DNA from 2 places in the Halobacillus sp. ACCC02827 genome. Region 2 is predicted to be linked to the other one. Evidence: a T-box and tRNA genes for the amino acid it is inferred to sense, from the RefSeq annotation. Region 2 holds a T-box; the other holds one or more tRNA genes.
The links. A T-box is a leader RNA that pairs with one kind of tRNA and senses whether it is charged. The one in region 2 lies ahead of QRD89_RS12550 (valine--tRNA ligase), so its partner is inferred to be a tRNA-Val.

Region 1: it has a tRNA-Val gene. The T-box ahead of QRD89_RS12550 (valine--tRNA ligase) is inferred to sense a tRNA for this amino acid. The anticodon was not compared.

Annotation. Positions count from the first base shown of each region.
Region 1 is NZ_CP128168.1:1,129,684-1,145,478, reverse strand. Features, by position in the region: gene QRD89_RS06025 (DUF2254 domain-containing protein) at 1-934, shown strand, start outside; gene QRD89_RS06020 (hypothetical protein) at 985-1,521, opposite strand; gene QRD89_RS06015 (PadR family transcriptional regulator) at 1,689-2,039, shown strand; gene QRD89_RS06010 (HAAS domain-containing protein) at 2,014-2,778, shown strand; gene QRD89_RS06005 (hypothetical protein) at 2,846-3,010, opposite strand; gene QRD89_RS06000 (TetR/AcrR family transcriptional regulator) at 3,111-3,686, opposite strand; gene QRD89_RS05995 (DUF2306 domain-containing protein) at 3,800-4,498, shown strand; gene QRD89_RS05990 (polysaccharide deacetylase family protein) at 4,615-5,388, shown strand; gene QRD89_RS05985 (DUF3189 family protein) at 5,586-6,098, shown strand; gene QRD89_RS05980 (hypothetical protein) at 6,146-6,391, opposite strand; gene QRD89_RS05975 (hypothetical protein) at 6,558-7,223, shown strand; gene QRD89_RS05970 (glutathione peroxidase) at 7,301-7,774, opposite strand; gene QRD89_RS05965 (hypothetical protein) at 8,062-8,847, opposite strand; gene QRD89_RS19265 (YdeJ family lipoprotein) at 9,033-9,980, opposite strand; gene QRD89_RS05955 (FtsW/RodA/SpoVE family cell cycle protein) at 10,214-11,482, opposite strand; gene QRD89_RS05950 (PadR family transcriptional regulator) at 11,484-11,828, opposite strand; gene QRD89_RS05945 (TetR/AcrR family transcriptional regulator) at 12,024-12,608, opposite strand; gene QRD89_RS05940 (monovalent cation/H+ antiporter complex subunit F) at 12,675-12,956, opposite strand; gene QRD89_RS05935 (DMT family transporter) at 12,981-13,295, opposite strand; gene QRD89_RS05930 (DMT family transporter) at 13,297-13,644, opposite strand; tRNA gene QRD89_RS05925 (tRNA-Val) at 14,276-14,348, opposite strand; gene QRD89_RS05920 (alpha/beta hydrolase) at 14,600-15,328, shown strand; gene QRD89_RS05915 (YjcG family protein) at 15,367-15,795, shown strand, end outside.
Region 2 is NZ_CP128168.1:2,345,721-2,361,515, reverse strand. Features, by position in the region: gene hemC (hydroxymethylbilane synthase) at 1-292, shown strand, start outside; gene QRD89_RS12570 (uroporphyrinogen-III synthase) at 292-1,065, shown strand; gene hemB (porphobilinogen synthase) at 1,068-2,045, shown strand; gene hemL (glutamate-1-semialdehyde 2,1-aminomutase) at 2,071-3,357, shown strand; gene spoVID (stage VI sporulation protein D) at 3,589-4,593, shown strand; gene QRD89_RS19275 (YszA family small membrane protein) at 4,590-4,793, opposite strand; T-box leader at 4,905-5,138, shown strand; gene QRD89_RS12550 (valine--tRNA ligase) at 5,192-7,834, shown strand; gene QRD89_RS12545 (bifunctional folylpolyglutamate synthase/dihydrofolate synthase) at 7,899-9,194, shown strand; gene QRD89_RS12540 (VanW family protein) at 9,364-10,644, shown strand; gene QRD89_RS12535 (GspE/PulE family protein) at 10,675-12,309, shown strand; gene QRD89_RS12530 (type IV pilus twitching motility protein PilT) at 12,306-13,346, shown strand; gene QRD89_RS12525 (type II secretion system F family protein) at 13,350-14,555, shown strand; gene QRD89_RS12520 (competence type IV pilus major pilin ComGC) at 14,690-15,079, shown strand; gene QRD89_RS12515 (prepilin peptidase) at 15,152-15,795, shown strand, end outside.

The DNA of each region.
Region 1 (15,795 bases), 1.2 Mb from region 2:
GAACTTATTACTTTTGACCGAAGATAAGAAAAAATTGATGGCAAGTCCTTTCTTCACGGTCGTCGTGTCCATCTTCTGTCTTGCCTTTTTTATTTTGTTCATCCATCACTCCTCCCGCTTCGTGCAGGTGAACAACCTGATCAGCGAAATCAGGGACAGGACGTCCGGATTGATCAGGAAAACATACCAGGACAAATCCTATAAGCAAAGCGGGGAATGGTCGGAAGATGCACTGCATTCCATCCGCGCAGGAGAACCATTCTTTATAAATTCCAAAGTGACAGGATACATTCAATATATTCAGATCGGCCCTTTGATCAAATGGGCGAAGAGAGAAGATGCCGTAATAGAAGCAACTTTCCAAATCGGGGATTACATCCAAAAAGGTATGCCTCTCTTTAAATTATGGTCCAGGCATGAAGTCGACAATGATCAGAAGTGCACTGAATATCTGTTGATCGGCAACGAACGTGTCGACAGTCAGGATTTGGAGTTTTCGATCGAGAAGCTGGTTGAAATATCGGTGAAGGCTATTTCTCCGAGTATCAACGACCCTCATACGGCTATCAACTGTATCAACCGGATCGGATCTCTCCTTTCCGAATTAGGCAGGGAATTTAAGCCTTACCGGTATTTCATTGACGCAGACGATGAACTCCGCCTTATCATGGAGCCGCGTCACTTCGAAGAATACTTGTACAAAAGCTTTTACCAGATCCGCATTTACGGCAGTCACGATATTTCCGTCATGAACGGAGTGCTTGAAGCCTTATATAAAGTCGCTCTTGTCAACGGAAATGCAGTCAAGGAAGACGTCTGGAGATTTACCGAGTATATGCAGAAAGCGATCGAAATAGATGAAAATGAACTGGATTATGCTTATTATTCCAAACAGGTGGATAAAGTGAAGCAGGCTTGTTCGATGAACAGCTGATCCAAAACGGACGTCTGATCCTCTGATCAGGCGTCCTTCTATTCCTAAAGCTATTCAAACCGTTTCGTCCACTTCTTCAGCTTTTTGTATCTGTTGTGCTGCTCTTCATGAAAGCGAAGAAGCTGCCTCTGAATTCTCGTCAATCTTCCCATGACCTGCCGCAGATACATATACTTGTAATCCTCATAGATCCCCGGATCCACGTCAACGACCTCCATAAAAGGGGAATTATCCAGATCAATTAAGAACGCAACTTCTCTAATGATCGATCTGTGTATCCTTTGGCCGTTGTACTCCACGCCATCCATATCCAATCCACCGAGTGAGTCCAGGACACGCGTGAGTGACTGTTGCAGCATTTCTTCATCTTTGACTTCGGCATCTTCATAAAATTGAAAACCGTCGATCGCTCTTTGCAACTGACCGCTCAGCACAGCATGAACTTTCCAATAACTCTCTATTTCCTCTTTTTTCCTGACAGCAATATCGTATCGGAATTGACTCCGCATAATATAAATGGCTACTGCTCCGGAAACGACAATTCCTAGAAACGTCGCAAGGAAGGAAACATCTGTCCATCCCTCCATCACCGCCGCCTCCTCTCTTCCCTGTATATTATTCTTACAAAAAGAAAAAGTGTGCTTGCACAGGTTGGATAATCATGGTATATTCCAATTACCTTGTAATGCAAGATAGCAAGGCATTCTTACACCCCACTATCTTGTTAAACAATATAGTGAAAGGAGGAAAAGGGTTGTCATCTAGCCAGATATTGAAAGGAATTCTGGAGGGATGCCTCCTCGCCATCATTAATAAAGGAGAAACATACGGATACGAAATGATTGAAAAACTGGACCGTTACGGTTTCTCTATGGTGAAAGAAGGAAGCATTTACCCACTGTTGCTGCGAATGAAAAAGCAGGGATTAGTGGAAACACACCAGAAGAAACTTCCCTCCGGGGGACCAAAACGGAAATATTACACCATCACAGAGGAAGGCAGACAAGAGCTTGCCGCATTCACGGAACGGTGGCATACGATTTCCATGGGTGTAAACCAACTGATCAAGGAGGAACAAAATGGAAAATCTGTCGAAGGAAAGTAGTCGGTTTCTAGAAAACCTCAGGCTCTACCTGATTTCAAGCGGAAAAAATGAAACAGAAACAGAGGCGATTGTTGAGGAACTGCACGATCATTTATCCAAAGCAGAGAAGCAGGGGAAGAATGTTAAAGATATTATCGGCCAGTCTCCAAAAGCCTATATGGAGCAATTGTCCGGAGAAATGGAAATCGACTTCAAGGCAATGGCCCGCTACATCCCCCTCATCGTGTTCGGAGGGATGGCCTATTATGTGTTGGGCGACATGATCGACGGAAAGCGATCCTACTCGATGATTGAACTCATCGGTTATCCGGCACTTTCGGTGGCTTTCTTATTCATGGTCGCTGCCGGCTTCCGTGCTCTTGCCTCCCGTTCATGGGGAAAAGTAGGGGAATATTCTGTGTGCGGTGCCCTCGGCATCATTCCGATAGCTATGTTCATAGGCCTTATCTTCCTGGATCGTTCGGTCGCATCCCCATCCATTGCCTTGAATGACACCGCCGTTCTTACAGCAACGATCGTCCCGATTCTATTTTTTATCGGTGCGGCGATATGGATGAAAACGTGGCTTTTCATCGCCATCCCGGCCATTCTTTTTCTTCCGCGATTGGTTGTCCCTTGGTTGAGCATAGGGGGAGAAACTTCGTTAATTGTAGAATCGGTGCTCATCTTTGGTGGTATGGCCGTGCTCCTCTTCCTGATGAACAAAAAAGACAATAACAAAAGCGCCCATCATGGATGAGGCGCTCTTTGCACGCTGCCGAGAATCGACGGTGCGCGGTTGTCTTTGAGCTGTCGGAAGACCTTTGTTAAAGTAGTACATTCACTCCCATTAAACCGATGATGCTGAGGCTGTACAGCCACCACCCCAGGATCTTGTTATGCTTGGAGACTTCTTTGTTCCGATGTACTTGGATGAATTTGTAAGATATAATGAAAAACACCACAATGGTTACTAAAATAATTGGATTCATTTTTATAAACCTCACCTTATCAGAACTTCCTCATCGTGCTGAAAACCCCTAATATACGACCACTGTCTATTGAGGCCATTACTGCTCCCTGGAGCAACGATCATGGTGCCAGCAGGCGTTTCATGTAATGAAAAAGCTCCTCCTGCTTCATAGCGACCGGTTCCTTGGACACCGCGTGATACATATTCATCCCATAACCGATCAAAAGGAACAGCTCTGAAACTTTTTTCGCATCCACATGTGGACCGATTACACCGTGTTCCTTGCCGAATTCAATCCACTGTTTCGACTGCTGAAAGGCAGATTGATGGTGCTCCTGCAGCAACTCCGCTACCTTGGAATCGTGGCGTTGACTGATCAAATACAGAAATATCTCCTTACTTACGTCCTCTTCATCGAAGTGGAATGTGTCGAGTGTCTGTCTTAAAGGAGAATCGAGTTCCGGACGTTCCTTATCTCCAGCCGCCTCATAAAAGCGCTCGTTTGCTGATCTCAGCCCCCTGCTCATCAATTGAGCGAACAGCTCGTTTTTACTTTCCACATAATGATAAATGCCGCCCTTCGTCAGTCCGGTCCGTTCCATGATATCCTTCAGTGTCGTCTTTTGACAGCCTTTTTCTTTTATTAAACGCTCCGTTTCATCAAGCAGCTTTTCCCACGTTTGTTGAGCTTTCATACCTTCACCTCTCCTCCATCATACAAAACCGACCAATGGTTTGTAAAACTCCTTTACAAACCGACGGTCGGTATGTAAACTTGATATTATAATAAAAGAAAGAAGGTCATCCCATGTTTCCATTCTTTTTATTCCTTCATATTGCTGCCGGTTTCAGTGCCTTATTCCTGCTGTGGATCCCTTTGTTCACGAAGAAAGGCGGAAAGGTACACAACCGCTTCGGATGGCTGTTCGTCATCGCCATGACCATCGTCAGCGTTTCAGCAGCCTCCCTTGCCGTCATCCGAATATTCTTCCAGCCGGATACATCCCCCGAACGAATGGCATTTTCCACGTTCCTGCTCTTCATTTCGTTGTTAAGTGCTACGACTGCCTATTACGGCATACGCGTTTTACGCTTCAAAAAGAAAGAAGCCGTCCACCGCCATCCCCTTGATCTTGCCGCTTCTATTTCCTTGCTGCTTGGAGCCATCTGCTGCATGGCCTATGGATTTGCAATCGGGAATGGGTTAATCAGTTATTTTCCTATCATCGGCTTATTCCTTGGTGGAAGCCAGCTCGCGTACTGGCTTCGTCCGATGCGCTATAAACGCAGCTGGATTATTGAACATTTAGTCGGCATGCTCTCTTGCTCCATCTCCACCATCACCGCTTTTACGGTCTTTGGCGCACCAAGGCTATTGAATCTTGATCAGGGCAATTTCCTGCTATGGCTGCTGCCGACTATGATCTTCACCCCGCTCATCGCTTACTTCACGCGGAAATACACGCCCACGAAGAAAAAAACGTTGGATAAAGCCGCTTCCTTGTGAACATTCAGGTCCCGGTTTCAACCGGGAAAAATGTATGGGACGTCCCGGAATAATCGCGGCCCGAAAAGCTCACATTAAGCCTATACGTTTCCCAAAGGGTGAATGGGTGATCATAAATGAAAAATATTAGTAACTGGATTGCGGTACTGGTCTTACTATTCGTGTGTATCAGCACTACGTACAGTCACGCATCCGAGTTGAAACGTCCACGCTCTTTTTACGAAAATCAAGGGTCTGCTGTCTGGGAAGTGCCTAACCCCTCCAAGAGTGTTGCCATTACCTTTGATGACGGACCAAGCGACACCTATACACCTGAAATCTTGGATCTGCTTGACAAATATGATGCAAAAGCGACATTTTTTGTAATGGGGTCAAGAGCAGAAGAAAATCCTGACGTCATCCGGCAGACCGCTTTGGCCGGCCATGAAATTGCCAACCATACGTACAGTCATGGCAGCATGCCAAGGATGAGTACGACAGAAATTAAAGAAGATCTGAACCGGACGAATGACGTCATCGAAGGAATTACCAACACATCGACGACGTTATTCCGGCCGCCGGGAGGATATTATGACACGCGGATCATTAATGCAGTCAACGAAGAAGGCTATACCTTCGTCCTCTGGTCCTGGCACCAGGACACCTATGACTGGAAGCAGCCGGGGGCGGGTAAAATCGTCGCAAACGTTCTGACGAAAGTGCAGAACGGGGACATCATCCTATTTCATGACGGCGGTGGGGACAGATCTCAGACCGTCCAGGCTTTAAAGAAAATTCTTCCGGGATTGAAGAAGCGCGGATATCAGCTGGTGACGGTTTCCGAGCTGATGCGCATGGACCCGCGTTACCAATATCTGAAGGAATTGAATGTAGAGGAAACATGGAACTGACTCCTCTTCCTGAAGACAAACTCCGTGTGGATGAGTTTGTCTTTTTTCTTATACTCCAATTAAAATGGACGGAACAGCACCTACTGCGTCCTGGACATTAGTATGAATAATAGAAATTTCTCCTCTACGCCCTTATACGAATATGTAGAGAGTCCAGGTTCACGATAATAGTATTATGACGGAAAAGAGGCATCCTTATGATTTATATTTATAACGATTACGGCGGTACTCATACCACGTCGATTGCAGCAGCCTATCATCTCGGTTACTTACAAAAGGGGCAGACCCTCGATAAACAAGACATTTTAGAGATTCCCTTTTTCAACAAATTGACAAAAAAAGACGCAGGGAGACTGCTTTTCCACGGACAGGATTCAAAGGGCCATGACGTCTACACCATCGGACGAAAATCCCAGAATCTAGTCGTGCCTGCGCTGAGCGACCTCTGCCAGATCTTCTTCCAATTGTTCGATATCGAAGACCGCATCGTTTTCAGCAACACTTCCCCTACCGTTCCGTTTGTGATGTCGATAGGTGGAGGATTATCCAGGGGGCTCGGTATCGATTCCCTCGGTGTTCCTCTCCTCGTTAAAGGGGCCCAAAAGTGTCACCCACTGATTGCCAGCCTTGTTGAGCATACGATTAAGACCGCAGAAGAAGATACGGATGAATCAATCCTTGTTTTAGAAAATGATGACTTCCACATTTAAAAACATAAAAAAGAAACCCATAAGGGTCTCTTCTTTCCTGTATTCCATTACCATTGAATATTGGGCTGCGGGTTACTCAATTCAGGGTTCGCCGTATTTGCATCATTGATATCATTATCAATCAGCGTGTTGAAGGTATTATTGGATACAAAAAAACCAACCGTTATTCCAGCTGCGTTGTTGTTCTTACCCTGCCAAGTCCAATCAGGCTGGTTGACCTGACCCGTTGCTATCGTCGAGTTTTCATTCGTCGCATTTACTGCTATTTGATTAAAAACTAAAGAAAGTGGCATTGTTGCACCTCGCCTCACATTTTCCTACATCTTATTCCCTGTGCATGGAAGTGTGTTTCGTTAAGAACGGATTCCTTCATCAGAACGACCACTTTTGAACTGCTTCGTTTAACGAAGCAGTTCGGGAGGAAGAGAGATATATACCATATTAAAGGTGGAATCTTACATGAAAGTAAAAAATTATATGGCTGTGCTTTTCTTAGGGATGGCCGTAACCATGGCAGCTTGCAGTTCCAATGCCGAAACAACCGATGAAGACGATCCGTCAGCAACAGAGCAGTCACAGGAAACCGATGTAAAGGATAAGACGAATGCGTCTGATGAAGCGAACGAAGAGACAGATAAAGAAACCGCTTCTTCATCAGAAGCGGAGAAAACGGCAGAAGGAGAGGACACACGTCCTTTCACAAAAAAATCTTTTGACTCAGAAAGACAAGCTGCCGCTTACATCGAAGACTATCGGAAGATCGAACAGACGAATATGGAACTCGGCCACGGCATTAAAGCTTCGAGAGACGCCGGTGCGGGTCATGAACACATTCTTTGGAACGAAGGGAATTGGTTGATCGAAACGGATTTCCCCCTGGATGATCAATACGCTAATGCTGACTATCCGGACAATGAGAAACTCGCAGCTGATATCGTGGACTATTTAGAGGACCACTACCTCCCTGCCCCGGAGGATAGAGGTGTCATCAAGATCAACGGATTTGCCGATTCCAAGCAGACACTCATCCAGTGGCAGGATGGAAAAGTCGTGTATGAGAAGAAGTCAAAGGAAGCACACCCGCTTGATCTAATTAAGCAGGCTGTCGAGGAAGGAAAAGGGTAAAAAAAGAGGAATCGCGGATTTTCCATCCGGGATTCGCGCAAAATAAAAAGCCTTCCTCGAAAAGAAGGCTTTTCCCTTTAAAGGAGCTCTTGAATATCCTGTTCTATTTGCTCAGGCTTTGTCTTCGGAGCGAACCGTTTTACGACATTCCCCTTACGATCGACAAGGAACTTGGTGAAGTTCCACTTAATATCACTTCCAAGCAGACCCTTCTGCTCCGTCTTCAGGTACTTATATAACGGGTCAGCATCTTTCCCGTTCACTTGGATCTTCTTGAAAAGCGGAAACGTGACGCCAAAGTTGATTTTACATTCCTGTGCCATGTTTTCATCTGAAACCGGCTCCTGATTCATGAATTGATTACAAGGGAAGCCGAGCACGCGCAGCCCTTCCAATTCGTATTTCTGATGAAGTGCCTCCAACCCCTCGAACTGGTTTGCAAGGCCGCACTTCGTCGCCGTGTTGACAATCAACAGCACGTTACCTTCATAATCACCGAGGCTGACTTCTCCCCCGCTTTTATCCTGGACTACATATTCATAGACAGACATTCTCCTCCACCTCCTGTATCTATCATACAATACTGCCGGCTTTCCACCTTCTATTTTGCTTCATAAAAAGAGCCCTGCCAAAAGCAGAGCTACGATCTTCCTTTTCCTGAATCAGCATATTTCTCCGTTAATTTCTTCTGGATGAAGAAAGCCGCCAACAGGCTTAATCCAATTAACGGATACTTTACCAAGGGTTCCGCTACTAAAAAATACAGCAGAGAGTATAAAATAACCCACCCTGCAATAACTAATGATGTGATAGCTGCCTTGCTGATAAAGCATCCCTCCTATGGTGTTTCGACTACCGGCTGTCCTCCCCATTGATAAGTGATGATGACTGGGTCAGGCGTATTCAGAGTTAAAATCAAACCAACTATAGATTCCGCTGCAAACGTTCCGACAGCTACCCAGATACCAGGGAAGAATTGGCCTAAAGCTAAACCTGCCGCTCCCACTCCAAGACCGATTAAATACCCTACCATGTCCCCTGTTAATGACAATTCTGCTCCCCACCAATGAAATTCAATGTCATTCTCACCAAATTCGACATCCTGGGCAGAAAAGCCATCCGTCACAGGAGTAACCGCCGCAACCTTCACACTCTTTGTATCCGCAAGATAGGTGCCGTCTCTAAAATCAACGTTTTTCATGGCGGAATTTCGATCCAGGACAACTCTCCAAATATCCATCGCTTGTTCCGAACCGACTTCTTCTATTAAACCGATTAAATCAATTTTGTATTGATAGTACACCGGCTTTGTTCCATCCTCTATTATATATTGCTTGTCACCAGGGTTAGGGATCTCTTTTCCATCACCAGGTAAGTACGGGCAATCCGGGTCATTATCCCCTGCGCAATCATCCGCTGTCCCAGCCTCCTGTTTCTCTCCATTTGATCGTGTGATGGTAATGTAAGGATCTGCTTTTTCAATGATTTCATTGGGTATAGACGTCGTTTTTTCTGACGCATATATGACTCTATTCCCTTTTCCTTCCTGAAAGAACACAAAAGTTCCACTGAAAAACAGCACAGCGCATACGATCAAGGACACTGACCGAAGGATACTTTTCAATAATAACTCCTCCTCACCTGTATTAAGGACTACTTACCCTCCGGCGGGCAACAGAAACATAATTTTTAACTTTATTGTAATTATATGTAAAAATAATAGGTTTATTGGAATTAAAAAAACTCTTGTTAGAACCTCTGATTCATTAACAATGAAAAAGAGCTAACAAGAGCTTATATCTCATTCCTTTATTGAATTTTCTGCAGTTGGATCAGTCGGATGACTTCCTCATCCTCAGCGGTTTCAACCGGGACGAGCTTAGTGGATTCTATGATTTCATTGTAGAAATCTTTCCCTGCCGGATATTTCCCATCCCAGCGCAGCGGAACATTATACACATTGATGGTGCCGTCCCCATTTCCACTATACGTGACCGATCCATCCACCAAACGGGAGCCGGCCAACTGGATGACGTCCTCGGGGTAAACAGCACTGGTTTCGTCATCAGGATTCAGCTTCTCTCCCGCAGGAATGATTCGGACGTTCAATTCATCAATATCCTGATTCGGACCGAGCTGGAGCCAAACCCGTGCATACTCGATCTGCTCATCCGAATACTTCGACAGGGCATCGTCGCCGGCCGGCTTTTCACTGTGCTCGTAATCCTGGATCAGAGTAACGGTGGATTCCCCGTCATAGGATACCCAATTAACCGAATCGACCCGTCCTTTCTCTTCCGGAAGTTCCTTCATGATCCGGGCTGCTACATCGAAGAGACTTTCTATGTCTTCCTCCACTTCTGACTGACCGTTCTGAAATTTCTTGTCCATTTCCTGACTATATGCTTCTGTGTCCGGCATCAGGTTGACGGTAAGATTCGTCACACCGGAATCACTCTCCCAGACATCTGTTTCATAATGTGCCTGATCAACTTTGTAGTTCTCCTGCAAATATGTATCGATAGAGTTGGAAGATGAATCACTTGCCGCTTCTTCCGCATGTGCCTCTTCTGTCGACGAAGACGAATTTTCCTCCCCATCTTCTTTCGGATCGGACGATGATTCTTCTGCAGCGACCGTTTCCTCGACGTTATCATCCGATGCTTGATCGTCGTTCTGTCCTTCCTCCCCGGAGCAGCCGGACAGGACGAGGCCTGTCATCATACAGGCTGTTAAAACAATGATTCTTTTTTTCATTCGTTACCCTTCCTTCAGATACAAATTAAGTAGAATAAACCGGAACCCCGTCTGGATACCAGCGGGAAACTTAGTTTCTTCTACCGACTCCCAAATCTGCATTTTCCAAACTTGTGCTGTCCGCTCCATTTGGAACTACATGCCGACTTTATCGTATCATATTTTACATAAAATACCACACTTCACTTTCACATAAAAAAAGATGACCAGCTGTAAAAGCGGTCACCTTTCCTTCATGCAGGGACTTCTGTTCCTACTGATGTTTCCTCATATCCTCTGTGGCAGATATTTAAGAACAGTCCGACTGCCCCCATATCAATGAGGATGGAAGAACCACCGAAGCTCATAAACGGAAGTGCAATTCCCAGGGACGGAAGGACAGCCATGTTCGTCAGGATGCTGATGATAAAGTGCAAAGAAATAACCACAGCAATCACTAACGCTGCTAACTTCCCCTGCCCAGGTTTCACTTGTTTCCACATATAAATCATCCGAAGGACGAATAAGCTGATGAGGAACAGCAGGCTTATTCCAGCAAGCCAACCAAAAGAATGGATGACGTATACGAAAATATAGTCCGTATGAACTTCAGAAAGAGTGCCTGCGTTCATAGAGAAACCTGCTCCGAACCACCCGGCCGAACTCAAAAGGCTGGATATTTCAATGCTGTTTCGTACAGCCTCCGGTGCAAAGTAGGAAAATGGAGCAAAGTCAAATGCAAAGAGGAAGACGGGAACAGCTGCTGAAGCTGTAACAAAACCAGTCACCTGCCTAAAACCGGCTCCGGACGCTGTCATGACTACTAAGCAGATCAACAAACAAAGGGTGTACGAGACAACTCCCATCATTGCCAACAGCACAACCGGAAGGACAAGTATTCCTATGCCGATCACTCCATCAGCAGGCTTCTTCCAATTCCAAGACTCAAAGATGCCTGCTAGAGCTACTCCGACAATTAAAGCACTTATACCGGAAACGTCGAGCATAGCTATACCTATATCCAAATAAGGAGCTCCCCCTGCCCGGACACCGATAAATAAACTGAGCAGGAGTATCGAAATGGCACCTGCATAGATGTAGGAGGAACAGCGCAGGATACGCGAATAATCAAGGCAGTAGAATACTGCCAGAAGCGCCGCACCCGCCAAATAATAAATTAAGCTGTTGGTAAATATAGATCCGATCATTCCATCAGGAGTATAGGATTGAATGAAATACATGGAAAGCAAGCCGACGATCGAAGTGATAAATACGGGCAGAATGATGGTCATCTCCACTTTTCTTCGATGGGTTCTATGAAGCTGCTTTCCTATTTCATCCGGGTCACCCATTTGAGAAAAGGCTTGATCCAGCGCTTCCTCTTCTGAACATCCATTACGCAGAGCATTCTCTTTAAGCTCCATCAAATGATCTTCTATTTCCAGTTTAATCTCTTGATGGAGACTCTTATTCTTAATTCGCCGGCAAACCTTATCTATGTACGCTGTTATCGGATTTTCCATGTTATTCCCATGCCATCCTTTCCCACGCTAATATATCGTCTACCGCCACTTTAAACGTAGACCACTCTTCTCGTTTCTCTTCCATAAACACTCTGCCTTCTGCGGTTAATCGATAATACTTTCTCTTTCTCCCGGTATCCCCCTGCCCCCAATACGACTCGATTACTTTATTTTTTTCAAGGGAATGCAGCAGTGGGTAAAGTGTCCCTTCTTTCAGACTAAATACCCCGTTCGACTTCTCTTCCATCACCCTGATCAATTCATACCCGTACATGGGCCTGTTATTGAGCAGGCTGAGGATGAGGATGGAGGTGCTGCCTTTCAATAACTCCTTGTTGACCTTCATTTGTCCATCACTCCTCATACCTAGAATTACTATGCATAGTTTATCTAGGTATAAGGATATGCCGTCCTCAAGCGTTTGTCAATAAGATGACAAATAAAAATCGAGACGTCTTTAAAAGAAGCGCCTCGATTCCACGGTTTGGACTATATTTTATTCCTGTTCTCTTGACCGATTGGAGCTGAAGCAGGTCGTCCTTTATTTTTGTATCCCATTCCAGAAAGTACCCCAGGAATCATCCAACCGTTTCCTATACACGTCATAAGGGAAATTCATCAAATAGATTAACGTTCCATCCAATATACACAAATAGGAAGTGAGTATCACTTCAAAATCTACGAATGTATCGTTCCCATCTTCTTCTTTGAAAATGGTATGAAGAAGGTGCTTAATTGCATGCTCCATCTCCAGATACTTACTATTTATCAACTCTTTGAATGGTTCGGGAGGAATAATAAAGAACCTTCTTACAAACAGCCCGATACTATTATTATAGAAATACTTATTCAGATCGATCAGCAGGTGATACAGCTTTTTTTCCATATCATAAGAGGACAGTTCCTGATACTGCTCCGAAATGAATGCGACATACTTAGCCATCGTTAACTCAACAACTTCTTCAAACAAATGGTCCTTGCTGGAGAAATAAGCGTATATAGACGGCGCCTTTATATTCGACTTTACTGCAATGTCCTTCAGTGAGGTTTGCTCATATCCTTTATCCGCAAAGGTGACTAAAGCATTATCAAGTATTCTTTTCTTCGTCTCTTCCCCTTTTGACATGCTTACAACTCCTTTTCATACACGCACTTCAAGCGTTCATCAGAGTTCACTATGTCATAAGTTCCTTTATTTTTCAATAATATTTCGTTTCTCGATAATCTTAGCTGTGGCCACTGTTCCTACAAAAAGCAAAATCCCTATCAGTAAAAGGACATCGCTCAGCCAGGTAGTAGACAATTTAATGGCCAAAAGGCCGGTCATCGCCATCATGTTTATACCAATAGCGTCCAATGCTACCGATTTATCAGCTTCCGACGGTCCTTTCATCGCACGAATCACTAATATTAAAATAGAGATGGCAACCGTGATGATGCATAGATCCACTGTGAAAATAAGGATATCTGTCAATGTCCCTCCCCCTTCCTCCATGAATTAAGAAACAAATTTTAATCCTACAATGCAGGAGATGACACCAATAACGAGTGCAATCTTTTTAGGATTTTTTTGTTCATGAAAGAGGAACATTCCTAAAAGAACACTCCCGGCAGCTCCCACACCAGTCCATATCCCATAGCCGACGCTTATTGGGATAGACTTTAAGGATAAGGATAGTAAAAGAAAACTGGATGCCATGAAAATTATAAAAATCAAGGTCGGCTTGAGTTTGGAAAACCCCTCCGATAATTTCAGGAAGATTACGCCCCCAACTTCCATCAACCCTGCCATAATCAAAATAAACCAACTCATATTAAACGCTCCTTTCCGCTTCTTCTTCCGGTTGTTCTCCAACTAACTTAAGACCGATGATGCAGCTGATTAATACTACCAGTAACAATACTTTCAACACGCTCACGCTGTCCTCGAGGAACAACATCCCCAATACCCCCGTACCAAATGCTCCTATACCTGTGAAGATCGCATACGCTGTTGATACCGGTAAAACGGACAGCGATTTGGAGAAACACCAAAAACTGAAAATGATTAAGATGACTGTCGGGATGACGTAAAGGATGTTCGTGAAACCTTCTGACAGTTTCAATCCGAATGCCCAACCTATTTCACTCAGACCAGCTAAAACAAGATAGAACCATGCCATTATTAAAATCCTCCTATAATAAAAAATCTAACGAACGTTAGTTAGATTTTATGATAAATATCATCCACTTTCAAGTATCAATACTTAAAAGTGACTGCTGAACATGTGGAAGCGGAAAGCATACTAAACAAATTGAAAATATACCCGATATAAGTACAACTACTTTAACGACCAGAGGGCGTGTAAATTTGGAAAACATTAGAGAAAGGAACACCAAAGGTAATTACTCCGGTATGACCAAGAGAAGGTTGAATGCAACAGACCTCTTAGGCATAGTAATTGCTGCGATATTTATACCAAAAATCAGTTTTAATGAATTATCTGGTATAGAAACACTGGCTGGCGGGATTTTGCTTTTGTGGCTGGTATTAATCCTTATAAAACTGCTTGTAATCCTGAAAAGAAGAGCCTGAATGCTCTTCTTTGCCGAGTTTCTATTTATCTTACTGTGTATATTAAGTTATGGATTATCTTCTTCATAGGTAAGTGCATGGAAATCAAAGAATGGTAAGTGTTTTTTCGAAGAGCAAGGAAGGGTAATTAAAAAATCTCGGCCACAGGTACTGAAATAAATAGAAATGACGCAGCCTCTCCTTTTTGAGAAACTGCGCCATCCCAGCACTTTGTAAGATGATTCCGATTGGGCTCGAACCAACGACCTCCACCCTGTCAAGGTGGCGCTCTCCCAGCTGAGCTACGGAATCGTATGTAGTATTTTGTCGGCGTTTCCTGCTGACAAGTAATAATATACTATGGATCGAGAAAGATGTCAACGGATATTAAAAATATTTTTAACAAAATGTAAATTCCCTTCTTTTCCTCTATTAAATCCTCCTTTCTCTTCCATTCAACTTTTTACACAATAGTATGATAAAATAAGTGAGAACACGTTTACATTGGATATAGGAAGGGAAATTTTTTGTGAATTTCCCTGTTGTGAGGAGGTGGCTGGAATTTGGGTAGGGAAGGATCCATGACAGAGTATGAAATAGAAAGTGTCTACTTACAGGAGACGATGAAGCTGAAGGTGTACAAGCCGAAGAATTTCTCCTCCTTGTATAAATACCATTTCTGTATCATGCAGGATGGAAACGACTACTTCCAAATGGGACGGGCGGCGACACTCAGTGATAAGCTGCACCGCGACAACCGGATAGAGAATACGATTTTCATCGGCATCCATTATCAGGATAAGTACGACCGCCGTGAAAAGTATCATCCGGACGGTTCACGTCAGGGCGATTATGTGAATTTTCTCATTCGGGAAGTCGTTCCGTTTCTTGATGAAGAGCTCCCCGGCTACCATATGGGCCGTGGACGCACGCTTGCCGGAGATTCGCTTGCCGGCACGCTCGGCTTGATGACGGCAGCCAAGTTTCCGAATATTTTCGGTAATGTTATTGCACAGAGTCCTTATGTGGATGAGCATGTAATGGAGGTACTGGCGTCTGCCCGCGACTTCTCCGCGCTTACGATCGACCATACGATCGGCAAGGAAGAAACATCCGTTGTCACGACAGACGGAGACACGCTGGATTTCCTTACTCCGAACCGCGAGCTCCGCGACTTTCTTGAACGTCAGCCGCTCAGCTATACGTATCATGAATTGGACGGAGATCATACATGGGGCTCTTGGCAGCAGGATTTTGAACGTGCTTTGTTGAACATGTTTGGGAAAGAATAATGGAAACATATAAAGGAAGAATCAGGAGGGTTAGCCTAATGAAATACGGCATTGCAGTTTTTCCATCGAAAAAAGTACAGGATGTGGCGAATTCTTACCGCAAGCGTTACGATCCCCATTATGCGCTTGTTCCCCCGCACATTACGATGAAGGAGCCGTTTGAAGCGGATGAGGCGGAAATTGAAAACACCATCATCCCTGAATTGAAGGAAATCGCTAAAGAAACACAGCCTTTCTCCTACGGCGTCTATAAAGTCAGCTCTTTTTCACCGGTGACCAATACTATTTATTTGAAGATCGATCCATCCGAAGAGATCTTCGCTTTGAACGATAAACTACATGCCGGCCAGATGCCGGAAGAGCGTGCGTATCAATTCGTTCCGCACATCACGATCGCCCAGAAGCTTTCGGATGAGGAATTCTCTGATGTATACGGCAGCCTGCGTATGCTTAAATTCGATCTTCAG
Region 2 (15,795 bases):
CTATTTGATGAAGCTGAATCATGAATATACCTCGTCCACCGTCACAGCGGAACGTAAATTTCTTCATGATTTAAACGGGGGCTGCCAAGTACCTATTGGGGGTTATGCTTATAGAAAAGCAGACGAAATCGTACTGACTGCTCTCGTGGGAAGCCCTGACGGCACGACGATCCTTCATGAAACGGTTTCGGGAACTGATCCCGTGTCTGTAGGAGCGGAAGCTGCTGCGCGCTTGAAGGACAGGGGTGCTCAGGAAATCGTTGATAAAGCGAAAGAGGAGTATGAGCAGTAATGAAACCGCTGGAAGGGAAAGGCATCCTCGTTACAAGAGGAAAATCCCAGGCGCAGCGTTTCATCAAGCACATTGAAAAGCAGGGGGGAGTGGCTTATCATGCCCCTCTTCTTACCTTCCAATTGAAAGATACAAAAAGCAGTTCCCACCTTCTGCATGAACTTCACGACTATTCTTGGGTTTTTATGACGAGCTCTAATGGCGTGAAGTTTTTTTTCGAGCTTTTGAGAAAGCACGGAAGGACGGTCCCTCCGGAACTCAGGTTTGCAATCGTCGGGAAGAAGACGGAGCAGCAGCTGAAACAATTCGGGTACAAGGCCGATTTCGTTCCAACGGAATACCGTGCGGAAGTAATGGGAGGAGAATTTCTCGAAGCTTTTCCGGAACCGGGAAAAATTTTGTACATAAGAGGTAATTTATCGAGAGATGTTCTCCCTGCATATTTCAAAGCTGAGCAGGTGTTTTTTCATTCGATGACCGTGTATGATACGCTACTAGTGGACGATCACAAGCGGCATATAGCGGCTTGGCTTGAGGAGGGGCGCCTTGATGCTTTGACTTTTACCAGCCCCTCTACCGTCAAGGCCTTTCATACTGCTGTCAGTGATTCGGAAAATAAAGGACGGAAGCTTCCCTGTTTCTGCATCGGCCCAACAACAGCAGATGCGGCAGCGCGCTTCGGTTTTACAAATATCTGTATACCAGAGAATTACACCATTGAATCCATGATTGAACGCATCGTTCAGTACTTTTCTAGCGAAGGGAAACGATAATTATGAAAGAAACAACATTTAAACGACACCGTCGTCTGCGCCGCACAGACTCTATGAGAGCGCTCGTGCGTGAAACGAAGCTCAGTACGGATGATCTGATCTATCCGATTTTCGTTGTGGAAGGAGAAAACATCAAAAATCCAGTGGCTTCCATGCCTGGTGTCCACCAGGTCTCTCTAGATTACCTTACGGAAGAGATGCAGGAACTCGTGAATCTGGGTATCCGGTCGGTCATCGTGTTCGGCGTACCGAAGGAGAAAGATGAGGTCGGAACACAGGCTTTCCATGAGCATGGAATCGTCCAGCAGGCAATCCGTCAAATCAAGGAAGAGGTGCCGGAGCTCACGGTCATCGCGGATACCTGTCTCTGTCAATATACCGACCACGGCCACTGCGGCGTTGTTCGCGACGGGGAAATAATCAATGACGAATCGTTGAAGTACCTTACGCAAACCGCAGTGACACAGGCGGAAGCCGGAGCGGATATTATCGCACCTTCCAATATGATGGACGGGTTTGTCGCTGCCATCCGTGCGGGTCTGGATGAAGCTGGTTTCCATCACATTCCTGTGATGTCCTATGCTGTTAAATATGCATCTGCCTTCTATGGTCCTTTCCGTGACGCCGCTCACAGCACACCACAATTCGGCGACCGTCGGGCGTATCAGATGGATCCTGCCAACCGTTTGGAAGCGCTGCGTGAAGCGGAATCTGATGTAGAAGAGGGAGCAGACTTCCTCATCGTCAAGCCGGCTCTTGCTTACTTGGATATTATGAGAGAAGTGAAAGATCGTTTCCGTCTTCCGCTGGTCGCCTACAATGTCAGCGGGGAATATTCCATGATCAAAGCAGCTGCCCAGAACGGCTGGGTTAAAGAGCAGGAGATCGTTATGGAGAAGCTGTTGTCCATGAAACGCGCAGGTGCGGATCTGATCATCACCTATTTTGCCAAAGATGCAGCGAAGTGGCTGAACCAATAAAAGAATAGAAGAAAGGGTGCAGATTATGAGGAATTTTGATCAATCAAAGCAGGCGTACGATAAAGCAGTAGATTTGATGCCCGGCGGGGTCAACTCCCCTGTCCGTGCGTTCAAATCCGTAGATATGGACCCGATTTTTATGGAAAGAGGGGAAGGGTCGAAACTTGTGGATATCGATGGAAATGAATATATCGATTACGTACTTAGTTTCGGTCCGCTCATTCTTGGCCATGCAGACCCTAAAGTGACGGAAGCCTTAACGAAGGTGACGGCACACGGGACAAGCTTCGGGGCACCTACCAGAATGGAGAACAAGCTTGCGGAGCTTGTCATTGAACGTGTACCATCCATTGAAATGCTTCGGATGGTGAACTCCGGTACAGAAGCGACGATGAGCGCGCTGCGTGTAGCCAGAGGCTATACCGGCCGTGATAAAATTCTTAAATTTGAAGGGAATTATCACGGACACGGGGATTCCCTGCTTATCAAAGCAGGTTCCGGTGTTGCTACGCTCGGTCTGCCTGATTCCCCGGGAGTTCCGGAGTCGATTGCTCAGAATACGATTACGGTCCCCTATAACGATTTGGAAAGCGTTCGTTACGTTTTCGAACAATACGGAGAAGATCTCGCTGCCGTCATCATCGAACCGGTATCCGGGAATATGGGTGTCGTACCGCCGACGGAAGCATTCCTTAAATCTCTGCGTCAGTTGACAGAAGCCAACGGCACGGTTCTTATCTTTGACGAAGTGATGACAGGGTTCCGTGTTGGTTATCACAGCGCCCAAGGGCACTTCGACGTCACTCCTGACATGACCACCCTCGGTAAAGTGATCGGAGGAGGCCTTCCTGTGGGGGCTTACGGTGGAAAGCGGGAAATCATGGAGCGTGTCGCTCCAGTTGGTGATATTTATCAGGCCGGAACACTTTCCGGGAACCCGCTTGCTATGACGGCCGGATTTGAGACGCTTTCCGCTCTGACGGAAGAATCCTATACTTCTATTAACCACAAAGTAGACCGATTGGTGGAAGGTTTTCTTCATGCAGCGGAAACGCACGGCGTTCCATTGACGGTTAATCGAGCGGGATCCATGGTTGGATTCTTCTTTACGAACGAGCCGGTCACTAATTTCGAAACGGCCAACCGGTCGGATTTAGCATTGTTTAAGAAATATTTTCAGGGGATGGTCCAAGAAGGAATTTATCTCCCGCCTTCGCAGTTTGAAGGAATGTTCTTATCGACGAAGCATACGGATGAGGATATCGAGAAAACGATACAGGCCGCAGAAAAAGTATTCGCCGGTCTTAAGTGACTATTATACAAAAGCGTACGGGTCCTTCCCGTACGCTTTTGTTTTTGTGGAAAAAGTGCTGGTCAAGAGGAGCGTACTGGGAGTCTCCTGATTAACCGCATTCGTTGGAGGCTGGAGTTTTTCAGCTGTTGGGCCTTTTTCTGCTTTTCAGCTCTTATGTATATATCTGCTCCTGTCGCATATGGTGATAAAAGAGAATCGTGTTTATTACCTTAGGGAGGGGACCTGACATTGCAGAACAAACAAAATGTATTTTCCTTTTATTTAGATGAATCGATTTGGTTCAAGGAGGGACAGGGAGTACGAGAGCTGATTGGTATCTCCTTAGAACCTGAGATATCCATTGAAGAGCTGGGAGATGTCGTCCGGTTGAAGGGGACGGTGGAACTTGCGGGAGAATATATCCCGACAGGAAACACGGGGGATCCCGAGGATGCAGCATTCACGAACTCGGTGAGGATTATGGATCATGTCGCGCCGGTCGAAGGGGATGCGTATGAATTCCGTCACCAATTCCCGGTAGAAATAACGGTACCATTAGAGAGAGTATCGAATTTAGAGGATGTTCTCATCGATATTGAAAGTTTCGATTATGAACTACCAGCCACACGTCAGCTTCGCCTGCATGCCCACATTAATATCAACGGCATCGAAGAAAAGGATAAAGGGGCTGCGAATGCAGAATCCTTTGACGAATCTGCAAGGGTTGGGCCGGTCAATTTCCCTGAAGATAAAGCCCAGGATATTCCGATTTTCCCGGAACGCGAAGCTCCTGTTTTTCAGTTCGACCAGCAACAGGAATCGGTGGATGATAAACCGAGTTCATCCAGTGATGGACGGTGGACGTACAAAAAGTCACAGAGCTTCCCGGAATTTTTCGGTCATACAGCTCCGGCATCGGAAACACCACCTGCAGGTGACGAGGCCGAGCCTTCGATGGAGACGATCGTCGATTGGGAGGAAGTAGAGGTCAGTGTGGAAGAATCGCAGACGTCTTCTTCGGAAGAACAGGAACAAAAAGCGCCGGGCGGAATGGACGGAATTAAACAGATTTTCAAACACCTATTTCCGAATAGGGAAGATACGTACACACAAATGAAGATGTATATTGCACAAGAAGAGGAGACACTTTCGTCAATCGCTGAGAAGTATGGTGTAACGGTGAAACAGCTGGAGCGGGTGAATGAACATACAGAGGATGTGTCTCCGGGTCAAATTGTATATATTCCGAGCTAAATCCATTTGTATTTGAAAGCAAGAAAAAGCCCCAATAAAAAACCAAACAGGAAAATATCGAACGTCGTCGGGAAAATGATCATTCGGATGGTTTGAAAGATGACGATCGGCAGTAAGCATTTCTCGAGAACATACAGCCAGTTTCTGCACCAGATCGGCAGACGGTACCTATATAAGCGGCTGAAGAGGAACACCTCCATACTTTTTTTGAGCGTTTTCCCATCATGGAATGGGCGGACGCTCATTTTTTTTGTTACAGGTTGACTAAAGCATTGTTTTCTATATACAATATGTTATATAACCTTTATACGTGAAATGCTTAGATAGGGAAGAGTACATGAACAATTCCTAAAGAGAGGAAAACATTCGGTGAGAGTTTTCCAGGAACCCTGTTGATGGAAGGTCGCCCTTGATGCAGCTTCTTTGAACCAAAGAGTAGGAGAAGCCGGTTAGAAGCCGTTATGTCAGTCGAGTGTACAGGAAGAGTATGTTGTTTTCCTGTAAATGAAGGTGGTACCACGGAATGAATCCCCTCCGTCCTTTTTTGGACGGAGGGGTTTTTATTTTATACAAAGAGAATAGAAGGAGGAAGATCGGAATGGATCAACAAGATCTTTCGATGCCGACAAAGTACGATCCGGCAGCAATTGAAAAAGACCGGTATCAGTACTGGGTGGACGGCAAGTTTTTTGAAGCAACAGGAGATAAAGAGAAGGAGCCTTATACTATTGTCATCCCGCCGCCGAACGTCACAGGGAAACTGCACCTTGGCCATGCGTGGGATACGACATTGCAGGATATTTTAAGCCGTGTGAAGCGGATGCAGGGATATGACGTCCTTTGGCTGCCGGGAATGGATCACGCGGGCATTGCGACACAGGCGAAAGTCGATGCCAAACTTCGGGAAGAAGGAATCAATCGTCATGATTTAGGACGGGAGAAGTTCCTGGAAAAGTCCTGGGAGTGGAAGCATGAATATGCAAAATTCATTCGCGCCCAGTGGGAGAAACTCGGCCTCGGTTTGGACTATTCAAGAGAGCGTTTCACTTTGGATGAAGGTCTTTCAAAAGCGGTTAAGGAAGTATTCGTCAAGCTTTATGAGAAAGGTCTCATTTACCGCGGGGAGTACATCATCAACTGGGACCCTGCGACACAGACAGCTCTTTCCGATATTGAAGTGGAATATAAAGATGTCCAGGGCGCGTTCTATCATATGCGTTATCCGCTGAAGGGCGAAGAAGGTTCGATTGAAATCGCAACGACACGCCCGGAAACCATGCTTGGAGACACAGCCATTGCCGTTCATCCGGAAGATGATCGTTACAAACATTTGATCGGCAAAAAAGCGATCCTTCCTATCGTTGGAAGGGAAATTGAAATTGTCGGAGACGATTATGTCGATATGGAATTCGGATCAGGAGCGGTGAAAATCACACCGGCCCACGATCCAAATGATTTTGAAATCGGCAACCGCCATAACCTTGAACGCATTCTTGTCATGAATGAAGACGGAACAATGAATGACAACGCCGGTAAGTATCAAGGGATGGATCGTTTCGAGTGCCGGAAGCAGATTGTCAAGGACCTTCAGGAATCCGGCGTTCTCTTTGAGATTGAAGAGCACATGCATTCTGTCGGCCATTCGGAACGGAGCGGAGCAGTAGTTGAACCGTATCTTTCCACCCAGTGGTTCGTTGACATGAAGCCTCTCGCAGAAGCGTCCGTCGATCTTCAAAAAGGAGACGATCGAGTAGCATTCGTGCCGGAACGATTCGAGAAGCCGTACCTGCACTGGATGGAAAATACGCGTGACTGGTGTATTTCCCGTCAATTGTGGTGGGGACACCGCATTCCAGCCTGGTACCATAAAGAAACCGGGGAAGTGTATGTCGGCAAAGAAGCACCGGCAGATGAGGAAAATTGGAAGCAGGAAGAAGATGTCCTCGATACATGGTTCTCTTCCGCTCTGTGGCCGTTTTCCACAATGGGCTGGCCGGATGAGGACAGTGAAGATTATAAGCGCTACTTCCCGACGAACGTTCTTGTTACCGGTTATGACATCATCGGATTCTGGGTAAGCCGGATGATCTTCCAGTCGCTTGAATTCACAGGGAAGCGTCCGTTTGACGACGTTCTTATCCACGGTCTTGTCCGTGATGCTGATGGACGGAAAATGAGTAAGTCCCTCGGAAACGGTGTCGATCCGATGGATGTCATTGAGAAGTATGGCGCGGATTCGCTGCGTTACTTCCTATCTACCGGCTCTTCTCCGGGGCAGGATCTGCGCTTCCACTGGGAGAAGGTGGAATCAACGTGGAACTTCGCCAACAAGATTTGGAACGCCTCCCGCTTTGCGCTCATGAATATGGGAGATTTAACGTTTGAGGACATTGATTTGTCCGGGAAGAAATCCGTTGCCGATCAGTGGATTCTGACTCGTTTGAATCAGACGATTGAGCAGGTGACGACGAACATCGATAAGTATGAGTTCGGGGAAGCAGGACGTCACCTGTATAACTTCATCTGGGATGACTTCTGTGACTGGTACATTGAAATGGCGAAGCTGCCGTTATACGGAGAAGACGAGGCGAGAATTCATACGACCCGTTCGATCCTAGCTTACACGCTTGATCAGACGATGCGTATGCTTCATCCGTTCATGCCTTTCATTACAGAGGAAATTTGGCAGCATCTTCCGCACCAAGGAGAGTCCATCACGCAGGCGTCCTGGCCGGTAGTCCGGGATGACTTCCATAACGAAGGAGCAGTGGCGGAAATGGAGCGTCTCGTTTCCATTATCCGATCCGTGCGGAATATCCGCTCCGAAGTGGATACGCCGATGTCTAAAGAAATTCAGTTGATGATTCAGGCGAAAGATCAAGCTGTCGTTGATGAGCTTGAGAAGAACCGTGCCTACCTGGAACGTTTCTGTAATCCAAGCGAGCTTGAAATTTCGACAGATCTTCAGGCACCTGAAAAAGCCATGTCAGCGGTTGTTACCGGAGCGGAACTTTATCTGCCGCTTGCAGGTTTAATCAATATCGAGGACGAGATCAAGCGTTTGGAGAATGAATGGAAGAAGTGGGATCAGGAAGTCACCCGCGTCCAGAAGAAATTGTCCAATGAAGGTTTTGTCAAAAAAGCGCCGGAACAGGTTGTCGAAGAAGAACGGAAGAAAGAAACCGACTATTTGGATAAACGTGCAAAAGTCGAAGCGAGAATCAAGGAATTGAAAGCATAAACAATGGAAAGGGAGTGTATTCTTTAGGAATACGCTCCCCTTTTTGAAGGTAGGGAAGACAGCTATGAATTATCAAGAAGCTTTGGATTGGATTCATTCGAGAGAGAAGTTCAAAGTGAAGCCGGGTTTGAAGCGCATGGATTGGATGATGGAACGCCTCGGCCATCCGGAGAAGGGCTTTAAAGCGATTCACGTCGCCGGTACAAACGGCAAAGGCTCGACCGTTTCCTTTCTGAGGAATCTCCTCCAAGCACAGGGATACACGGTGGGAACCTTCACTTCTCCTTATATCGAAAGATTCAATGAGCGTATCAGCCTGAACGGGGAGCCGGTTTCTGATGCGGTGATTGCACGCCTTGTGGATCGGATACGTCCGCTTGCTGAGTCTTTGAAGGAAACCCCTTTAGGAGAACCGACAGAGTTTGAGATCATAACTGCTATGGCGATGATCTACTTTGACGAGCAGCCGATCGATTATGCCGTCGTGGAAACGGGACTTGGTGGACGGTATGATTCGACGAATATTCTTCATCCCATCGTTTCTGTCATCACAAATATCGGACATGACCATATGAATATCCTCGGTTCGACAGTAAGGGAGATAGCTGGTGAAAAGGCGGGGATCATCAAGCAGAAGGTCCCGGTCGTGACAGCAGTTAAACAGCCCGAGGCAATGGAAGTCATCCTTGAAGAAGCAACGAGTCAAAAAGCACCGTTATTCTCTTTAACTACGCATTTTCACGTCACACATGAGGCAAGTACACCGGAAGGGGAAACATTTATATTCCGGTCGGGTGCGTATGAATCGGAACTTCTTCTCAGTAGAATGAAAGGGCATCATCAGGTGGAGAACGCATCGGTCGCCCTCCAGACAATGGAGAGTTTAAAGCAGGCCGGAGATGCCATCGACCGCAGGCATTATAGGAGCGGATTGGAACAAACGACATGGCCGGCACGCTTCGAAACGGTCCGGAATCAGCCGCTTACTATTATTGACGGGGCTCATAACGAAGAAGGGACCAAGGCTCTCGTGGATACAGTGAAAGAACATTACAGGGGACGGTCGGTTGTTCTCGTTTATGCAGCTTTGGAAGACAAGCCGGTTATAAAGATGATGAATCAATTGAAAGAAGTAGTCGATTTCGCAGTCGTGACCAGCTTTGACTTTCCGAGAGCCTTGCAAGAAGAAGACCTTGCTTCTCTCTCCCCAATTAAACCGACGCTTCCTGCGGAAAACTTACAGGAAGCGTTGAGGCTCGCCGAGCAGCAGTTGGATGATAAGAGTGTGTTGTTAATAACGGGGTCCTTATACTTTATCTCGGACGTTAGAGCATACTTTAAATCAAAAATGAAGAAGTGACTGAAAACGTCTGGGCTTCCTCTATGAGGGAGTCCAGTTTTTTTGGTTTTTGTGATGCTTTATGCTTATTTGTTAAGGTTACAGTGCGACAAATGTCGGTTTATAAGATATAATTTGGTGGTAAAAAAGATTCATTTGATAAGTGGCTGACAAGGAGCGTTGAATAGATATGGTGCATAAGAAAACCGCTTGGAAACTGGTGCTTGTTTTAACGATCGGTATATTTCTGCTCTTCCTCACCACCCAGGAGGCGGCAAAGGCTTTCACTTTTGTAACCGGGGGAGGCAACTACGCGGAAAATACGACGGTCGCTTCTATATCTCTGGCCGGCAAGAACCAGAAAGAAGCGGAAAAAATCTTAGCAGACAACATAGAGGAATGGCGGGATGAAACAGCCGTTACGTTATCAGCATCAGGAAAACGTATTGTTCTGGATACGGAAGAAGTGACGTTTGATGTGAAGGAAACATTGGAGGAGGCGGTCCAAGGGTCTGATAACGGTCTGGTCGTTGTACTCTCCGACCGTTTTTTTGATCCATTAGAAGAAGAGATGGACAGCGAATTAAGAGATTCACTCTCAGAAAAGATGCTGCGTGACGTTGTAAAAGAGGATGCTGCTTCCCTCCCGGAAGATTCTTTGGAATACGACGCCTATCATTTTCTTGATCAGGAGAATGAAGAACTCTATGAATCGATTGGAAGCCAGACGATGAACGTACCGGCAGAGGTGGATATGGAGCGAATGAGAAAGCTGTTCGATCATGCAGAAATGGAAAATGGGGAGACATTCTCCATGCTTGATTTGTTGTTTGTGGAAGGTGTATATGATGAACAAGCGCTGAATATGGCGGCAACAGCCATCTACGGTGCGAGTCTGAAAGCTGGGTTTGATGTGGAGGAAAGACACATCAGCCAAAGGAGACCGGCATTTGCTGAAATTGGCATGGAGGCAGGTGTGAATCTAAAGGACAAGCAGGACCTGAAGCTGTATAACCCTTATTCTCATGACTACATATTGAACTGGGAGGAGACGTCTTCTGGATTCGAGGTGTCCTGGACCGGCTACCCGACAGGCTCAGATTATCAGATTTATGTCCGATCGGCAGGCACCGTACCGCCGAAAGCGATTGTCGAGTATTCCACCTTGTTGGAACCCGGGCAGGTGGAAGTGGTGCAGCAGGGACAGGACGGGGAAAGCGCAGAGACATGGCGGGAAGACCGTGCGTCCCTTAACGGTGATGAGGAGCTCTTAACGGAAGATTATTATCCTCCTGTCCCTGGGGTGGAGGTGCATTCCAGTTTTGTCGTGCTGAACGAGTTGGAAGAGGAAGCACAAGTGGATTCCGAAGTCGTGAAGCACCCGTCCCTGGATGGTACGAAAGCTTCCAATCCTGTCGGACCAGGAGAAGTGGATGTGTGGGAAAATGTGCAGGAGTGGGAGAAGAAATGATGGAACGTAAAGTGAAGGTGGGAGGATAAGATGACAAGAAGGAAGCGGCTTGGTGATCTGTTGAAAGAAGCAGGTGTCATTGAGGAAGCTCAAATAGAAGAAGCCCTGAAAGAAAAGCAAGCAGACCAAAAGCTCGGAGACGTATTGGTGGAGAAAGGGTATGTGACGGAACAACAGTTGATCGAAGTATTGGAATTCCAACTGGGCATTCCGAAGGTTTCCCTTTTTCACTTTCCTGTTGATTCCCAAGTTATCTCTATCGTGGATAAGGACTTCGCCCTTCGTAATCTGCTTGTTCCCATTCAGCGTAAGGGTAGAGAATTAACGGTTGCAATGGCGGATCCCATGGACTACTACTCCATCGATGACATGAAAATATCGACAGGGTTTCAGATTTCGCCGGTCATTGCCACGAAGTATGAAATCATTCAGGCGGTGAACCGTCATTATAATTTGAGCGATTCCGACCTTGAGGAAGAAAAGGACGGGGAAGCTCCTGCCATCCGACTGGTGGATCAGCTGCTCCAGGCAGGAGTGCAGATGAAAGCGAGCGATATACATATCGATCCACAGGAATCAAAGGTGTTGATCCGGTACCGGATTGACGGCGTATTGAGGACGGAGCGTACGCTGCCGAAAAGTCATCAAAACAGTTTGACTGCCCGTGTGAAAATCATGGCGGACATGAATATTACAGAAACACGTCTGCCCCAGGACGGACGGATCAAGACGAAGGTCGACCACGGAACGGTAGATTTGCGAATCTCGATTCTCCCGACAGTGTTTGGGGAGAAGGTCGTCATTCGAATTTTGGATTTGGCGAATACGCTCGGCGGAATCGATGAACTCGGTTTCCATCCCGTCAATAGAGATAAGTACCTCGACTTAATTCAACAACCCTCGGGTCTGCTGTTGATCACCGGCCCTACTGGTTCTGGAAAATCCTCTACACTCTATGCTTCTTTAAACCGTCTTAATACGGAGAATGTCAATATTATAACGGTGGAAGATCCGGTAGAGTACCAGATTGAGGGGCTCAATCAGGTGCAGGTCCATACCAAGGTCGGGTTGACGTTTTCGGAAGGCCTGCGTTCGATTCTTCGCCAGGATCCGAACATCGTCATGGTCGGAGAGATCCGCGATTCCGAAACAGCAGAAATTGCCGTGCGCGCATCGTTAACCGGTCATCTCGTTCTTAGCACGCTTCATACGAACAGCTCCATATCGGCCATTCCCCGCCTGTTTGATATGGGAATCGAACCGTATTTAGTCGTATCCTCTTTATCAGGGGTTGTGGCTCAAAGGCTTGTAAGAAGGATATGCCGGGATTGCAGACAGGCGTATACGCCAAGTGAGATGGAGAGAAATCATTTTCGGAAACGCGGGATTCAGGTGGATCAAATATACAAAGGCGCCGGCTGTAACAGCTGCCAGAATTCCGGCTACAGAGGGCGGATGGCCATCCAGGAGGTGCTTGTCATTGATGATGAAATTCGAAGTTTAATGATGCAGCACAAGAGTATGGAGGATGTTCAGCGCTATGTGAGGGACGCAGGCATGATGTTTCTTTTGGATGACGGACTTTTGAAGGCGCAGCAGGGGTTGACGACACTGGAAGAGGTCCTCCGAGTCGCAAAAGCATATGGAGGGAGGGATGGGCAATGAAGGAACAATTGGATGAGTTATTGACACTTGCGAACAGCTATGGTGCATCTGATATTCACATGACGGTGGGAGTCCCTCCGATTTTCCGGATCCATGGAGAACTGCAGCGGTTCGGAGAAGAGAAGGTGAGGCCGGAAGATACAGAAGCGATGGCAGAAGCGATCCTGTCCGACGTTCTTTTGGAGCAGTTGAGGAAAGTGAGAGAAGTGGACGTTTCTTACGGCATTGCCGGTGTGTCCCGGTTCCGGATCAATATTTTCTATCAGCGCAATTGTCTGTCCCTTGCCGTCCGAATCGTGCCCCGTAACATTCCGACCATCAGCGAACTGCACATGCCCGACGTGTTGAAAGATATCAGCATGTTTCCTCAGGGGCTCGTGCTCGTGACCGGGCCGACCGGGTCGGGGAAGTCGACCACACTTGCATCGATGGTCGACCATATTAATCAAACCGGTAAAAAGCATATCATTACACTGGAGGATCCGATCGAGTACACGCATAATCACAAGAACTCGATCGTTGATCAGCGGGAAATTGGTTTCGATACACGAAATTTCGCGAATGGTCTCCGCGCGTGTTTAAGGCAGGATCCGGACGTCATCTTAGTTGGGGAACTCCGGGATTACGAAACCATTTCGACAGCTCTGACCGCAGCAGAAACCGGTCACCTCGTTTTGGGTACGCTGCATACTACAAACGCACCGGATACGATTGACAGGATCATCGATGTTTTTCCACCGGCACAGCAGGGGCAGGTAAGGGTCCAGCTTGCGAACGTCCTGCAGGCAATCGTTTCGCAGCGGCTGTTCCAAACAATGGACAGGAAAGGGCGCCGTGCAGCCGCAGAAGTGTTGATCAATACACCTGCCGTTAAGAATTTAATTAGAAACGCAAAGATTCATCAAATTAAGAATGTACTGCAGACGTCCAGAGCTAACCGGATGCAGACGCTGGAAATGTCTATTTTGGAGCTTCTTGGTAAGAAAGTGATTGATGAGAGGGATGCGGCTCCATTCCTGAAAGAAGGGGGCGTTTAATTCATGCCCTACTATTCGTATGAAGGCCGAACGATCGCCGGGAAAATCAGAGGGAAAATACGAGCAGAAACAAAAAACGAAGCGGTGTCGAGATTGAAAACGGACGGGGTCGTCATCAAAGACATCAAGGCATCCACCAACCCACTGCTTTACGACATCCATATAGGGAGGGCTGTGAAGCAGAAAGACTTCGTGATCTTCCTCCGGCAGTTCGCCACTTTGATCAAAGCAGGGATCTCCCTTTTGGAATCGACGAGAATACTGGCCCAGCAAACGAACAGCCGGAAGCTTGGAGAGGCGCTTCGGGACGTTTCAGGTCATTTGGAGAGTGGAAGGGCCTTCTCGGAAGCTTCTGCTCTTCATCCAAAAGTATTTCCGAACTTGTTCGTCCAATTGATCCGTGCGGGAGAAGCGGGTGGAAACCTGGAGGAGATTTTGGAGAGATTGGCTGTTTACTATGAGAAGCAGTTCGATACACGCCAGAAAATCATTTCCGCCTTGTTATATCCTTCCATCGTCGGTGGTGTTTCCTTCTTGATCATCCTCTTTCTGCTGACATTCGTCGTTCCACGGTTTGCGGATATGTTTTTAAGTATTGGTGGAGATCTCCCTGCCATGACGAAGTTTACACTTCAAGCAAGTGGAATGGTGGAGAGATTTTGGTATATCTTGATCCTTGTCCCTGCACTTGCCGTCGTTCTTTATCAGGCACTTATCCGGCGAAGCCCGAAAGTAAGCTATACATTAGACGCGTGGAAACTTCGCGTGCCGGTTTTCGGTCCGTTACTAAAAAAGGCTGCTCTCGTGCGGATGACGAGCACCCTCAGTTCTTTGATGAACAGTTCCGTTCCCATCCTGAAGTCGCTCGAGATTACCCGGAAGGTTGTGGAAAATAAAGTCATTGAAAAGGCGATCGAGGACAGCTTCCAATCTCTGGAGCAGGGGGAAACCTTGTCCCGTCCCTTGAAGGAGTCTCCTGTGTTTCCGCCTCTCGTCGCTCAAATGATCGCCATCGGGGAGGAAACGGGGTCGCTTGACTATATGCTCGCCAAAGTAGCAGAGTTCTACGACTCAGAACTGGAATACGCGACAGAACGATTGAAGACGCTGATAGAACCTGTGATGATTCTGTTTTTATCCATTGTGGTAGGAAGTATCGTCGCATCAATCGCCATCCCGATGTTCTCCGCGTTCGAGAACATTCGCTGAGTATGTTGGATCGGTAAAAAAGTGCTAGTCGTAAATCCTTTTATCCTTTATAATGAACATAGGTCATTTTGCTAATGAAAAAAGAACTATCTTGTATTAGTAACTACCTTACTATCATTTGAAGGAGAGAGAAGATGAAAAAGTGGAAACGTTTGTTGAAGAATGAGAAAGGTTTCACGTTAATTGAACTGCTGGCCGTCATCGTCATTTTAGGAATTATTGCACTGATTGCCGTACCGGCTATTGGGAATCTGCTGGCTGATACGAAGGACGATGCACATGACTCGAATGCCCTTGCGCTTTTGGAGGCTTCTCGTATTGCGGAAGTGAATGGAGAGTTTACATTTCCAACGGATGCAAGTAAATTGTATGAGGCCGGTTATTTAGATTCTGTCCCTCAAGATCCTGTTACAGGAAAGCCATACGTAACGACTAAAGTTGAGAAAAATTCAGATGGTGTATTCGAGGTTACCTTGGACAAATATGTAGAAGGTAAAACAAAATCTGACTTATCTAACGAATAATTTTAAAATTTAATGTTAAGGGTCCCTAAATTCGGGACCCTCCTTAATTATATTAATCGAGGAGACCAAACCATGCATGTCATTCTACCCCTCTATATATTCTTAACCGGTACGATTCTCGGCTCGTTTTACAACGTCGTCGGAATCCGCCTCCCCAAACACATTCCCTTCGTACAAGGCCGCTCCGCCTGCCCCGATTGCGGCACGCAGCTCGAACCCCGGGATTTGATCCCTGTCTTATCCTACGTAATCGCTAAGGGCAGATGCAGGCACTGCGGCCGTCCTGTTTCCTTCCTTTATCCCGCAGTCGAGCTTATAACGGGAGCGTTGTTTTTTATTGCCTATGTTCACTATGGATTAACGGTTGAATTCACAGGTGCTCTCTTGTTGATTTCGCTTGCTGTTATTGTCAGCATCGGGGATTTCAAATATATGCTTATCCCGAACCGTCTGCTGCTCTTCTTTACAGGTGTCTTTTTCCTGTATCGAATCGCCTTTCCGCTCGATCCCTGGTATGACTCGCTTCTTGGTGCTTTGACGGGAAGCGGTATTGTGTTCGTCATTATTGTAGTCAGCAAGGGCGGCATGGGGGCGGGAGACATGAAGCTTCTCGGTGTTTTAGGTCTTTTTCTCGGTATGAAAGCGATGGTTTTGACGCTTTTTCTTGCTTCCTTGATCGGAACCGTCGTAAGCCTCTCCCTCATAGGGATCGGCGT